One region of the Isoptericola sp. NPDC019693 genome, then DNA from elsewhere that is predicted to be linked to it. Evidence: riboswitches for the same ligand, from Rfam matches in the RefSeq annotation. Region 1 holds a riboswitch; each other region holds the start of a gene.
The links. A riboswitch is a leader RNA that binds a small molecule or an ion and turns the genes downstream of it on or off. The one in region 1 is predicted to bind thiamine pyrophosphate.
Positions count from the first base shown of each region.

Region 2: linked by a shared signal. The riboswitch ahead of ACH436_RS03960 (bifunctional hydroxymethylpyrimidine kinase/phosphomethylpyrimidine kinase) and the one ahead of ACH436_RS05390 (thiamine ABC transporter substrate binding subunit) in region 1 are both predicted to bind thiamine pyrophosphate.
Region 3: linked by a shared signal. The riboswitch ahead of ACH436_RS01135 (ECF transporter S component) and the one ahead of ACH436_RS05390 (thiamine ABC transporter substrate binding subunit) in region 1 are both predicted to bind thiamine pyrophosphate.

Region 1 covers NZ_JBIRXP010000002.1:2,966-6,205, forward strand. Annotated here, with positions in the region: gene ACH436_RS05375 (sulfite exporter TauE/SafE family protein) at 1-84, shown strand, start outside; gene ACH436_RS05380 (PAS domain-containing protein) at 234-1,013, shown strand; gene ACH436_RS05385 (DUF4235 domain-containing protein) at 1,075-1,341, opposite strand; TPP riboswitch at 1,498-1,602, shown strand; gene ACH436_RS05390 (thiamine ABC transporter substrate binding subunit) at 1,674-2,762, shown strand; gene ACH436_RS05395 (ABC transporter permease) at 2,738-3,240, shown strand, end outside.
Region 2 covers NZ_JBIRXP010000001.1:834,922-838,161, reverse strand. Annotated here, with positions in the region: gene ACH436_RS03975 (copper resistance protein CopC) at 1-118, opposite strand, end outside; gene ACH436_RS03970 (YcnI family protein) at 115-897, opposite strand; gene ACH436_RS03965 (hypothetical protein) at 996-1,640, opposite strand; TPP riboswitch at 1,863-1,994, shown strand; gene ACH436_RS03960 (bifunctional hydroxymethylpyrimidine kinase/phosphomethylpyrimidine kinase) at 1,985-3,240, shown strand, end outside.
Region 3 covers NZ_JBIRXP010000001.1:240,107-243,346, reverse strand. Annotated here, with positions in the region: gene ACH436_RS01140 (ABC transporter ATP-binding protein) at 1-1,352, opposite strand, end outside; gene ACH436_RS01135 (ECF transporter S component) at 1,327-1,953, opposite strand; TPP riboswitch at 1,947-2,058, opposite strand; tRNA gene ACH436_RS01130 (tRNA-Ala) at 2,202-2,274, opposite strand; gene ACH436_RS01125 (histidine phosphatase family protein) at 2,365-3,054, opposite strand; gene rsfS (ribosome silencing factor) at 3,051-3,240, opposite strand, start outside.

The DNA.
Region 1 (3,240 bases):
TCGTTCACCCAGCACCGCAAGGCGGTCGCCGCGGAGCGGGCCGAGGCGGCCGCGCAGCCCGCGGCCACCACCCCGGTGGCCTGACCGCCGCCCGCAAGACACCCGGGTTCCTCGACAGCGGCACCGCACGGCAGCCACCGTGCGGTGGCGCTGTCGCGCCGTCCCGGTACCGTGGTGGAGCCAGGAGAACTGCGCGCCGGACCCAGCTGCACGGCACTGGGGGGTGAGCCTCGATGTCCAGCACGCCGCACGACGCACCGCGCCGCGAGCTCGTCGCCCTCGCGGAGCTGCTGGGCGCCGGGAGCCAGCTGCTCGTGGGCCGGTACCGGGTCGACGTCATCACGGGCGAGTGGTGGTGGTCGGACGAGGTCTTCCGGATCTTCGGCCGCGAGCCCGGCAAGGTCGCTCCGGGGCCGGAGGTGCTCCGGGCCCACCTGCACCCGGACGACCGTGAGCGGCTCTCCCGGACGGCGGTGGTCGCGCTGGGTGCGGGGCGCCCGTTCTCGGGGGCCCATCGCGTCGTCGACGACCACGGCCGGACCCATACCGTCGTGGTCACCGGGCAGGCGCGGCACGGGGCCGAGGGCGCGTCGTCGCAGATCGTCGGCTACGTCATCGACGCGAGCCCTGTCGTGCGTGACGCGCTGGAACGCGAGGCGCACCGCGCGGTCTCGCGCGCGTTCGTCGCGGCCGCGGCCGCGGAGCAGGCCAAGGGCGCCATCATGGCCGTGTGCGGGGTGGACGAGTCGGTCGCCACCGAGGTGCTCGCGGACGCCGGCGCGCAGGTAGGGATCTCCGCCCAGTCGGCGGGGGAGCAGGTGATGAAGGAGCTCGCGCGGCCCGTCGGGGACCGGGACACGGCTCTCACGGCGGCCGAGGTGGTCCGCTCGGCGCCGCCGGCGCAAGACGCGGCGGACCGGATCAGCCGGGCGCTCGCCACCGTGCGGCCGGTGGAACGGCCGCACGGTCACGACGCACAGCTGGCCCGCCGGCGCCCCCGCGCGAGCCACTGACGAGCCACTGACGAGTCACCGACGAGTCACCGACGCGGCCCGCGCGACGGCCCCGGGAGGTTCAGCGACCGGGGACGAACCGCGCCGCCGCGCGCACGGCGCCCTGACGGGCGAGGCGCTTCGCGAGCACCGCGACCCCGCCCGAGACGGCGGCGAAGGTGACGGCCTGGATGATCGAGAGCTCGTCGTCGTCCACGTTGGTCGGGGCCACGCTGCCGGTCGTCTTCTCCCAGACCACCCCGATCAGCTTCTGCGCCGCCCATCCGGCGGCGATCGTCAGCACCACCGTGCCGACCTTCACGCCCAGCGGCTGCTCGCTGTCCGTCACGTGCTCTCCCTCGCTCTGTCCCGGCCGGGTGCGCCCGGGGACTGGTCTCCTGCCGCGTCCACGGCCACCTGGCGGGCGTCACGGCACGTCAGGCACGTCACACCCCGAGGCCGAGGACGGGACCACGGTAGCGCGGCCCCGACGGGTAGGCTCGTGGTGATACGACAGGGGAGCGCCCACCGGCGCTGAGAGTGCGGACCGCCGCAGACCCTCGAACCTGATCCGGTTAGCACCGGTGGAGGAAGTCGGGAATCTCGTTCCCTGCGGACGGCCGCACCACGACGGTGCCGGGTGCCCGCAGGACCCCCTTCTCGCACCCTGAGGAGGACAGCATGACCCGCAGGACCACGTCGACGAGCACGGCCCGGACCACGGCGGCGGCCGTCGGCGCCGTGGCGCTGCTGCCGCTCCTGGCGGCGTGCGGCGGCGGGACGCCGTCGGGCGACGCCAGCGGCGCGGCGTCGGGCACCGTGACGCTCGTGACGCACGACTCTTTCGCCGTCTCCGACGACGTGCTGGCCGCGTTCGAGAAGGAGTCCGGCCTCACCGTCGAGCAGGTGGCCCCCGGTGACGCGGGCACGCTCGTGAACCAGCTCGTGCTCACCAAGGACGCGCCGCTGGGCGACGTCGTCTTCGGCGTGGACAACACGTACGCCTCGCGCGCCGTCGACGCGGGCGTCTTCGCCGAGTACCAGCCGGCCGACCTCGACCCGCAGGTCGCGGCCTACGCCCCCGACGACCTGGCGGGCACGCTCACGCCGGTCGACATGGGTGACGTGTGCCTGAACCTCGACGACGGCTGGTTCGACGAGCACGACGTCACCCCGCCGGCCACGCTCGAGGACCTCGTGAAGCCGGAGTACGCGGACCTCACGGTCGTGACCAACCCGGCGACGTCGTCCCCCGGCCTCGCGTTCCTGCTCGCCACGATCGGCGCCTTTGGCACCGACGGCTGGGAGGCCTACTGGGCCGACCTGCGCGACAACGGCGTCAAGGTCGCCGAGAGCTGGGAGGACGCGTACTACGTGGACTTCTCCGGCGCCGGCGAGGGCGGGCAGCGGCCGATCGCGCTGTCGTACGCGACCTCGCCCGCCTTCACGGTGACCGAGGACGGGAAGTCCTCCACGACCAGCGCGATGCTCGACACGTGCTTCCGCCAGGTCGAGTACGCGGGCGTGCTCTCCGGCGCCGACAACCCCGAGGGCGCGGAGCAGCTCGTCGACTTCCTGACGTCCCCCGAGTTCCAGGCCGACGTCCCCGGCCAGATGTACATGTACCCGGCCGACCCGGACGTGGAGCTGCCCGCCGACTGGCAGCGGTTCGCGCCCCTGGCCGACACGCCGTTCGAGGTGGCGCCCGCGGACGTCGCCGCGCACCGTGACGAGTGGATCGAGCAGTGGACGTCGACCGTCGTCGGCTGACGCGCGGCGTCCGCGCGGGCCGCTGGGGGGCCTGGCTCGGCTGGGGCGCCGCCGTCACGCTCCCGCTGGGCTTCCTCGCGATCTTCTTCGCGTGGCCGGTGGTGTCGCTCGTCCTGCAGGGGTTCTTCACCGAGACGCCGGCTGGGCGGGCGCTCGACCTGTCCGGCTTCGCGGAGGTGCTGTCCCAGGAGCGCACCTGGCGGATCGTGGGCCAGACGCTGGCGCAGGCGCTCACCGGCACGCTGCTGTCGGTGCTGCTGGGGCTGCCCGGCGCGTACGTGCTGTACCGGTGCCGGTTCCCGGGGCGCACCCTGGTCCGAGGCCTGGTGACCGTGCCGTTCGTGCTGCCCAGCGTCGTCGTGGGCGTCGCCTTCCGCGCGCTGTTCGCGCCCGGCGGGCTGCTCGGCTGGGCGCACCTGGAGGAGAGCTTCGCCGGCATCGTGCTGGCCCTGGTCTTCTTCAACTACGCGGTCGTGGT
Region 2 (3,240 bases), on a different contig from region 1:
CGCTCGCGGGCGCCGCCGCGGCGACCGTCCCGGCGGCGGCGAGTCCGAGGGCCAGGGCGAGCGTCCCGCCCGCCGCCAGAGCGCGTCGCGGGGCGCGGTGGCCGCCCCCGGCCGTCACCGCTGCTCCGGGCCGGACGACCCGGCGGTGGCACGGGTGCGCGCCAGGGCGACGACGCCGGTGACGGCGCCCACGAGCCCGAGGCCCAGGCCCGCCGCGCCCAGCGCCAGCGGGAGCGTCGTGGAACCGCCGTCGTCCGCCGCGGCCTGACCGCCCGCGCCGGCACCTGCGGAGCCGGTGGTGGACGACGCCGCACCGTGCCCGTCGTGCCCACCGTCCTCGGTGGCGGGCACGACCTGCAGGACGGGGGCGGGGTGCTCGGGCTCGGCGTCGCCGGACGCCGCCTGGTCCCAGGCGACGACCTCGCCGTCGGAGTAGGTCTGGGTCGCCGGCAGGAGGATCTCCTCGACGCCCTCGGGAACGGCCCCGGCCGACACGCTGAACCGGAGGAACTCGCCCGGCGCGATGCCGGCGTCGGGGTCGTCGGCCGTCCACTCGATGCTTGCCGGGGCCTCGGTGACGGTGGTGCCGTGCACCTCGACCGGCTCGGGCAGCGGAGCCCGGGTGACCTCGGCGGTCCACCCCGGCACGGGCTCGACGGACACGCTGGTGAACGGGGTGTCGGCGGGCAGGTCGATCTGCACGGCGGTCGTCGAGGCCTCGGCGGACTCGTTGGGGACCTTGAAGGTCAGGGTGGCGTACGACCCGGCCTCGGCCGCGTCGGGGGTGACGGTCACGTGCGCCGAGGCCGCGGCCGCGCCGAGGACGAGGGCGGGCAGGCTGAGGGCGGCGGCGCCGGCGAGACGGCGCGCGCGGAGGGCAGGGGTGATCGTGGACATGGGTGCTTCTGCTCCTGGCTGTCAGGGTGCTGTCAGGTCTGGACGTGTCGTGGGACGACGAGGGGCCTGCCCTCGTCCGACGACGGACCAGGGCAGGTTCAGGCGGCGCGCGCGAGGGCGCCCACGGGCGACGGCGGCCCTCGTGGCGGGGTGCGTCGCAGGGCGCGGGCCGGGCGAGGGCGCCAGGCCGGGCGGACGACGACGGTGCGCTCGCGGACGACGAGCGGCACCCCGGCGCTGAGCACCAGGACGGCGACGTGCCGCAGGTGGCCGGCGACGTTGACGGCGGCGCGGTCGCCCGCCGCGATCAGGAGCGCGGTGAGCAGCACCGCGGCGGCGTGCGCGACGAGCATCCAGGAGGTGGTGGCGGCGTCGTCCGCGTGGTGCAGGTGCAGGCCTGTGGCGGGCGGGAGGGAGCCCGGGCCCAGGGCATGCAGGGCGTGACCGTCCAGCGCCGCGGGGGAGCCGCCGGCGTGCGGTGCCGCCGGCCCGGCCGCGCCGAGCACGGACAGCCCGGTGTGCTGCACGAGCTGCAGCGCGACCATCGCGGGCAGCAGACGCCGCAGCGTCAGCCGGCGGCGGGCGGTCCACACCGCGAACGGCGCCGTGAGCGCCAGCACGACGAACCAGGCGAGGGGTGCCCCGGGCAGCGCGCCGCCGGCCAGGAGGTGGGCGGCGGCCGCGATGCTGAGCGTCGTGCCGGCGACGAGGAGCTCGCGCACACGACGGACGACCACGGACACCCCCGCACCCTACCGTGCGGGTGGGCGACGGCCGCGGGAGGTCGGGGCGGAGGTCTGCGCGGGCGACCGGGCGAGGGGGAGAGGGCCCGGCGGCGTCGTCCGGACAAGGTCCCCGGCAGCGTCCCGACGCCGCACCGGCGCCGTCCGGCGCGGCCGGGCGGGCCTCCGGCACGCGAGGGCCGGACGTCCGGCGACGCCCGCGCTGACCTGGGTTACGGTGGGCCGCACGACACGGGGTGCGTCCCGGCCGGTCATCGCTGCGACATCGTCGCGGCCGGCCGGCGGGGCGCTGAGAACACACCCGTCGAACCTGATCTAGCTCGAACTAGCGAAGGGATGTCGACATGCGTGCGCGCGCACCTGAAGACAGCTCCGCCGGCAGCGCCGGCACCACCGTTCCCGCCCCCGCCGCCCCGTCGGTGCCGCCGAGAGGCTCCCGCCCCCGCGTGCTGGCCGTCGCGGGCTCCGACCCCTCCGGGGGTGCGGGGATCCAGGCTGACCTGAAGTCGATCGCGGCCGCGGGCGGCTACGGGATGGCCGCCGTCACGGCGCTGACCGTGCAGAACACCCGCGGGGTGCGGGACGTGCACGTGCCGCCCGCCGCGTTCCTCGCCGCCCAGCTCGACGCCGTCAGCGACGACGTGGCCGTCGACGCGGTGAAGATCGGGATGCTCGCGTCGGCCCCGGTGGCCCGGGCCGTGGCGGCCTGGCTCGACGGCCTCCCGCACGACGCGTCCGGCCCCTCCGGCACGGCAGGGCGCCCCGCCGTCGTGCTCGACCCGGTGATGGTCGCGACCAGCGGCGACCGGCTGCTCGACCCGGCCGCCGAGGACGCGGTGCGGGACCTGCTCGGCCGCGTGGACGTGGTGACGCCGAACCTCCCCGAGCTCGCGGCCCTCGCACAGGAGCCTCCGGCGGCGAGCTGGCCCGCCGTCCTCGACCAGGCGCAGCGGCTGGCGGCCCGGCACGGGATCCTCGTGGTGGCGAAGGGCGGCCACCTGCGCCCCGACGAGGCCGACGGGCCGCCGGCCGGGGCCCCGGACGCCCTCGTCGGGCCGCAGGGCGTGCTCGTCGAGCTGCAGGGACCGCGCGTGCCCAGCTCCTCGACCCACGGCACGGGCTGCTCGCTGTCCAGCGGGCTGGCCGCGCGGTACGCCCGCACGGGCGACTGGGCCGAGGCGCTGCGGGGCACCAAGACGTGGCTCACCGCGGCGATCCGGGCGGGGGAGGGCCTGCGGGTCGGTCGCGGGAACGGCCCCGTGGACCACCTGGTGGGCCTGCGCGCCGGCGCGGTGGAGCAGCCCGCGACGTCGCCCGCGACGGGCGCGGGGACCGCGCCAGGGGACGGCCAGGGGGACGGGCAGGGGGAGGACGTCGTCGCGCGGTGGTGGGACGACGCGGCGGGCGTGCGTGCCGCGATCGACGGCCTGGCCTTCGTCCGGTCGCTGGGCGACGGGACCCTCGACGCCGCGCACTTCCGCGCCTACCTGGAGCAGGACGCGCTCTACCTGCGCGACTACGCCCGCTGCCTGGCCCGGGCGAGCGAGCTCGCGCCGACGCGGGCGGAGCAGGCCTTCTGGGCCGGCGGCGCGCACGGTGC
Region 3 (3,240 bases), on a different contig from region 1:
ACCGCCGCCCAGGTGTGCCGGTCCTGGCCGACGGTCGGCTCATCGAGGAGCACGAGCCCGGGGCGGTGCGCGAGCGCGGCGGCCAGCGCCAGGCGCCGCTGCTCGCCGCCGGACAGCCGGAACGGGTGCGCGTCGGCGACGTGGTCGAGGCGCAGCAGCGCGAGCACGTCGTCCACGGCCACGGCCACGCCGAGGCGTCGGCCGGTGAGCTCGATCTCCTCCCGCACCCGCAGCGCGAGCAGGCCGTGCTCCGGGTGCTGCGGCACCCACCCGCACCACCGGGCGAGGTCGCGGGAGCGTGCGGCGTGGCCGGGCGTTCCGCGCACGTCCCCGTCCGACGGCCGCAGATGCCCCGCGAGCGTGGCGACGAGCGTGGACTTCCCCGCCCCGGACGGCCCCGTCACGGCCGTGAGCCGCCCCGCGGGGAACCGTGCGGTCACGTCGTCCAGGGCACGCGTGGTGGTGCGGCCGCGCAGGCCGCGGGTGACGAGGTCGACGCGCACGCCCGCCATGACGACCTCCGGGCCGGGCGTGTCCGGCGCCACGACGGCACCCGGCACCTCCAGCGGCGCCGGTGCGGGCACGCCGGGCAGCCACACGCCGGCACGGCTCAGCTCGTCGCGGACCCCCGTCGCCGCGCCGTCACCGATCCCGAGCGCGGCGGGGGCGACGACGTGCGTGACCCGGCCGCCCGCGCCGAGCACCACGACGCGGTCCAGGTGCTCCAGCCACGGCCCGACGTGGTGGTCGACCACGACGAGCGCCGTGTCCGTGCCCTCCAGCGCGCCCGCCACGGCGGCGCGGACCTCTGCCGCGGAGGCAGGGTCGAGCATCGCCGTCGGCTCGTCGAGCAGCAGCAGGCCGGGCATGCGGGCCAGCGCCCCCGCGAGGGCGAGCCGCTGCAGCTCGCCGCCCGAGAGGGCCGACGTCGGGCGGCCCCACGGGTACCGCAGGCCCACGCGGTCGAGGGCCTCGCCGGTGCGGCGCCAGATCTCCGCCCGCGGCAGGCCGGCGTTCTCGGGCCCGAACGCGACGTCCCGCCCGATCCGGGAGGCGACGACCGCCGCACCCGGGTCCTGCGGCACGTACCCGATCCGGCCGTCCACGCGGACGTCTCCGGTCAGGTCGCCGGGCAGCGGGTCCCCGAGCACCCCGGCGAGGGCGTGCAGCACGGTCGTCTTGCCGGCCCCGCTGGGACCGACCAGCCCCACGCGTTCCCCCACCCCGACGGTGAGGTCGAGGCCGTCCAGCGTGGGGGCGGCCCGCCCGGTGGGCCGCCAGCGCAGCCCGCGCACGCGAGCCCGGACGTCGTCGCGCGCCACGCCGTCAGGCCGGCGTGCGGTCGAGGGCACGGTCGGCGAGGTCGCGCCCCGGCCCGAAGGCGTCGAGCACCCCCGCCCGCGCGAGGGCGCGCACCAGCGCCGCTCCCCCGAGGCCGGCGAGCAGCGCGCCCGACAGCGCGAAGAGTCCCAGGTAGGCCAGCCGGTAGCCCCATGCCCAGTCGGGGTAGTACGCGAACCACTCGTACACGGCACCGCACGCGCCGGCGACGGCGCCCGCCAGGGCAGCGACGACGGTGCCGAACCGCCGGTAGAGGAACAGGGCGAGCACCAGCTCGGCGCCGAACCCCTGCACGACGCCGGAGACGATCGCAGAGAAGCCCCAGCCGGCGCCGAGCAGCGCCTCGACGCTCGCGGCGACGACCTCGGTCAGCAGGGCCGCGCCGGGGCGACGGACGATGAGACCGCCGAGGACGCCGCCGAGCAGCCAGCCCCCTCCGAGCAGGCCGGTGGCCGGCGGGAAGGCGACCGCCAGCCCGGCGGAGAGCAGGTGGTAGAGCTGGGTCCAGCCCCAGAAGACGACGCCGACGGCCACGCCGAGCATGGCCACGGTGACGAGGTCGACGGTGCGGTACCGCAGGGACGCGCTGCGCAGGAAAGTGGGCGCGGACATTCCAGGTAACTCCCTTCGCCGGTGCTAACCGGAGCAGGTTCCAAGGGTCTGCGGCCTGTCCCGCACTCTCAGCGCCCCTTCGACGGCGCTCCCCTGTCATGGGTGTCTTCAGATGTGACGGCCGACGACGCGGCCGCAGGTCCGACCTTAGGCGACGACGGCGTCGGCGCAACGGCGTCCCGCACCGTGAAACCTCTGGTCACGCAAGAAGGCCCGGAACCATGTGGTTCCGGGCCTTCTCGTCGGGGTGGAGCTGAGGGGACTCGAACCCCTGACCCCCTGCATGCCATGCAGGTGCGCTACCAGCTGCGCCACAGCCCCGAGAACCGACTCTCGCGACCGCGAACGGTCAGGCGATTCGTCTGATTCGGTGTGTTCCTCCGGGCTTGCGCCCCTCGGAACGTCGATATCTTAGGCAGACTTCGGGCCAGGTTCCAAATTCCAGTCCGGGCCGGCCTGCCAACGGTCCAGGGGGTACCCCGCGCCGACGTTGTGCGCCACGAGGCGCCAGGCCGGCACCGATCCTTCGCCCGCGCGGTGCAGGTGCGACCAGTGCACGTTGTGCATGCCGGACAGGCCGCGCCAGGTGGCCGGGTCGAGCCCGAGCAGCGCGGTCACCGCCAGCGAGATGGCCGCGCCGTGCGACACCACCACGAGGGTCTCCTGGTCGTCCAGGTCCTCGGCGTGCTCGGCGACCGCCTCGGCCATGCGCTGCGCGACCGCCGGCTTCGTCTCGGCGCCCGCACCGGCCGGCTCGGCACCGAGGCGCCACGCCGCGTACTCCTCCGGCCAGCGCTCCTGCAGCTCGGCCCCCGTGAGGCCCTCCCACGCGCCGAACCCGCGCTCGCGCAGGCGCTCGTCCGTGTGCACGGTCGCCCCGCCGAGCGCGTCCGCGTACGCGGTCGCGGTCTCGACGGCGCGGCCCAGGTCCGAGGACACGACGCGCGTCGCGCGGTGCGACGACGCGAGCGCCGCACCGCCCTCGGTCGCCTGCCACCGGCCCACCTCGTCGAGCGGGATGTCGATCTGCCCCTGGAGCCGCAGCGAGGCGTTGTAGGCGGTACGGGCGTGGCGCAGCAGGACGACGGTGCCGGCGGTCACCGCTCGTCGCCCGCGAGGCGGATCGCGCCGTCACCCTCGCCGTCGCCGTACTCGGCGGCGGCCGTCGCGCCGTCGCCGCCCCGCGCGTCCTCCGGGAGCTCGACCGCCGGGCAGTCCTTCCAGAGCCGCTCGAGCGCGTAGTACACGCGGTCCTCGGCGTGCTGCACGTGGACGACGACCTCGCCG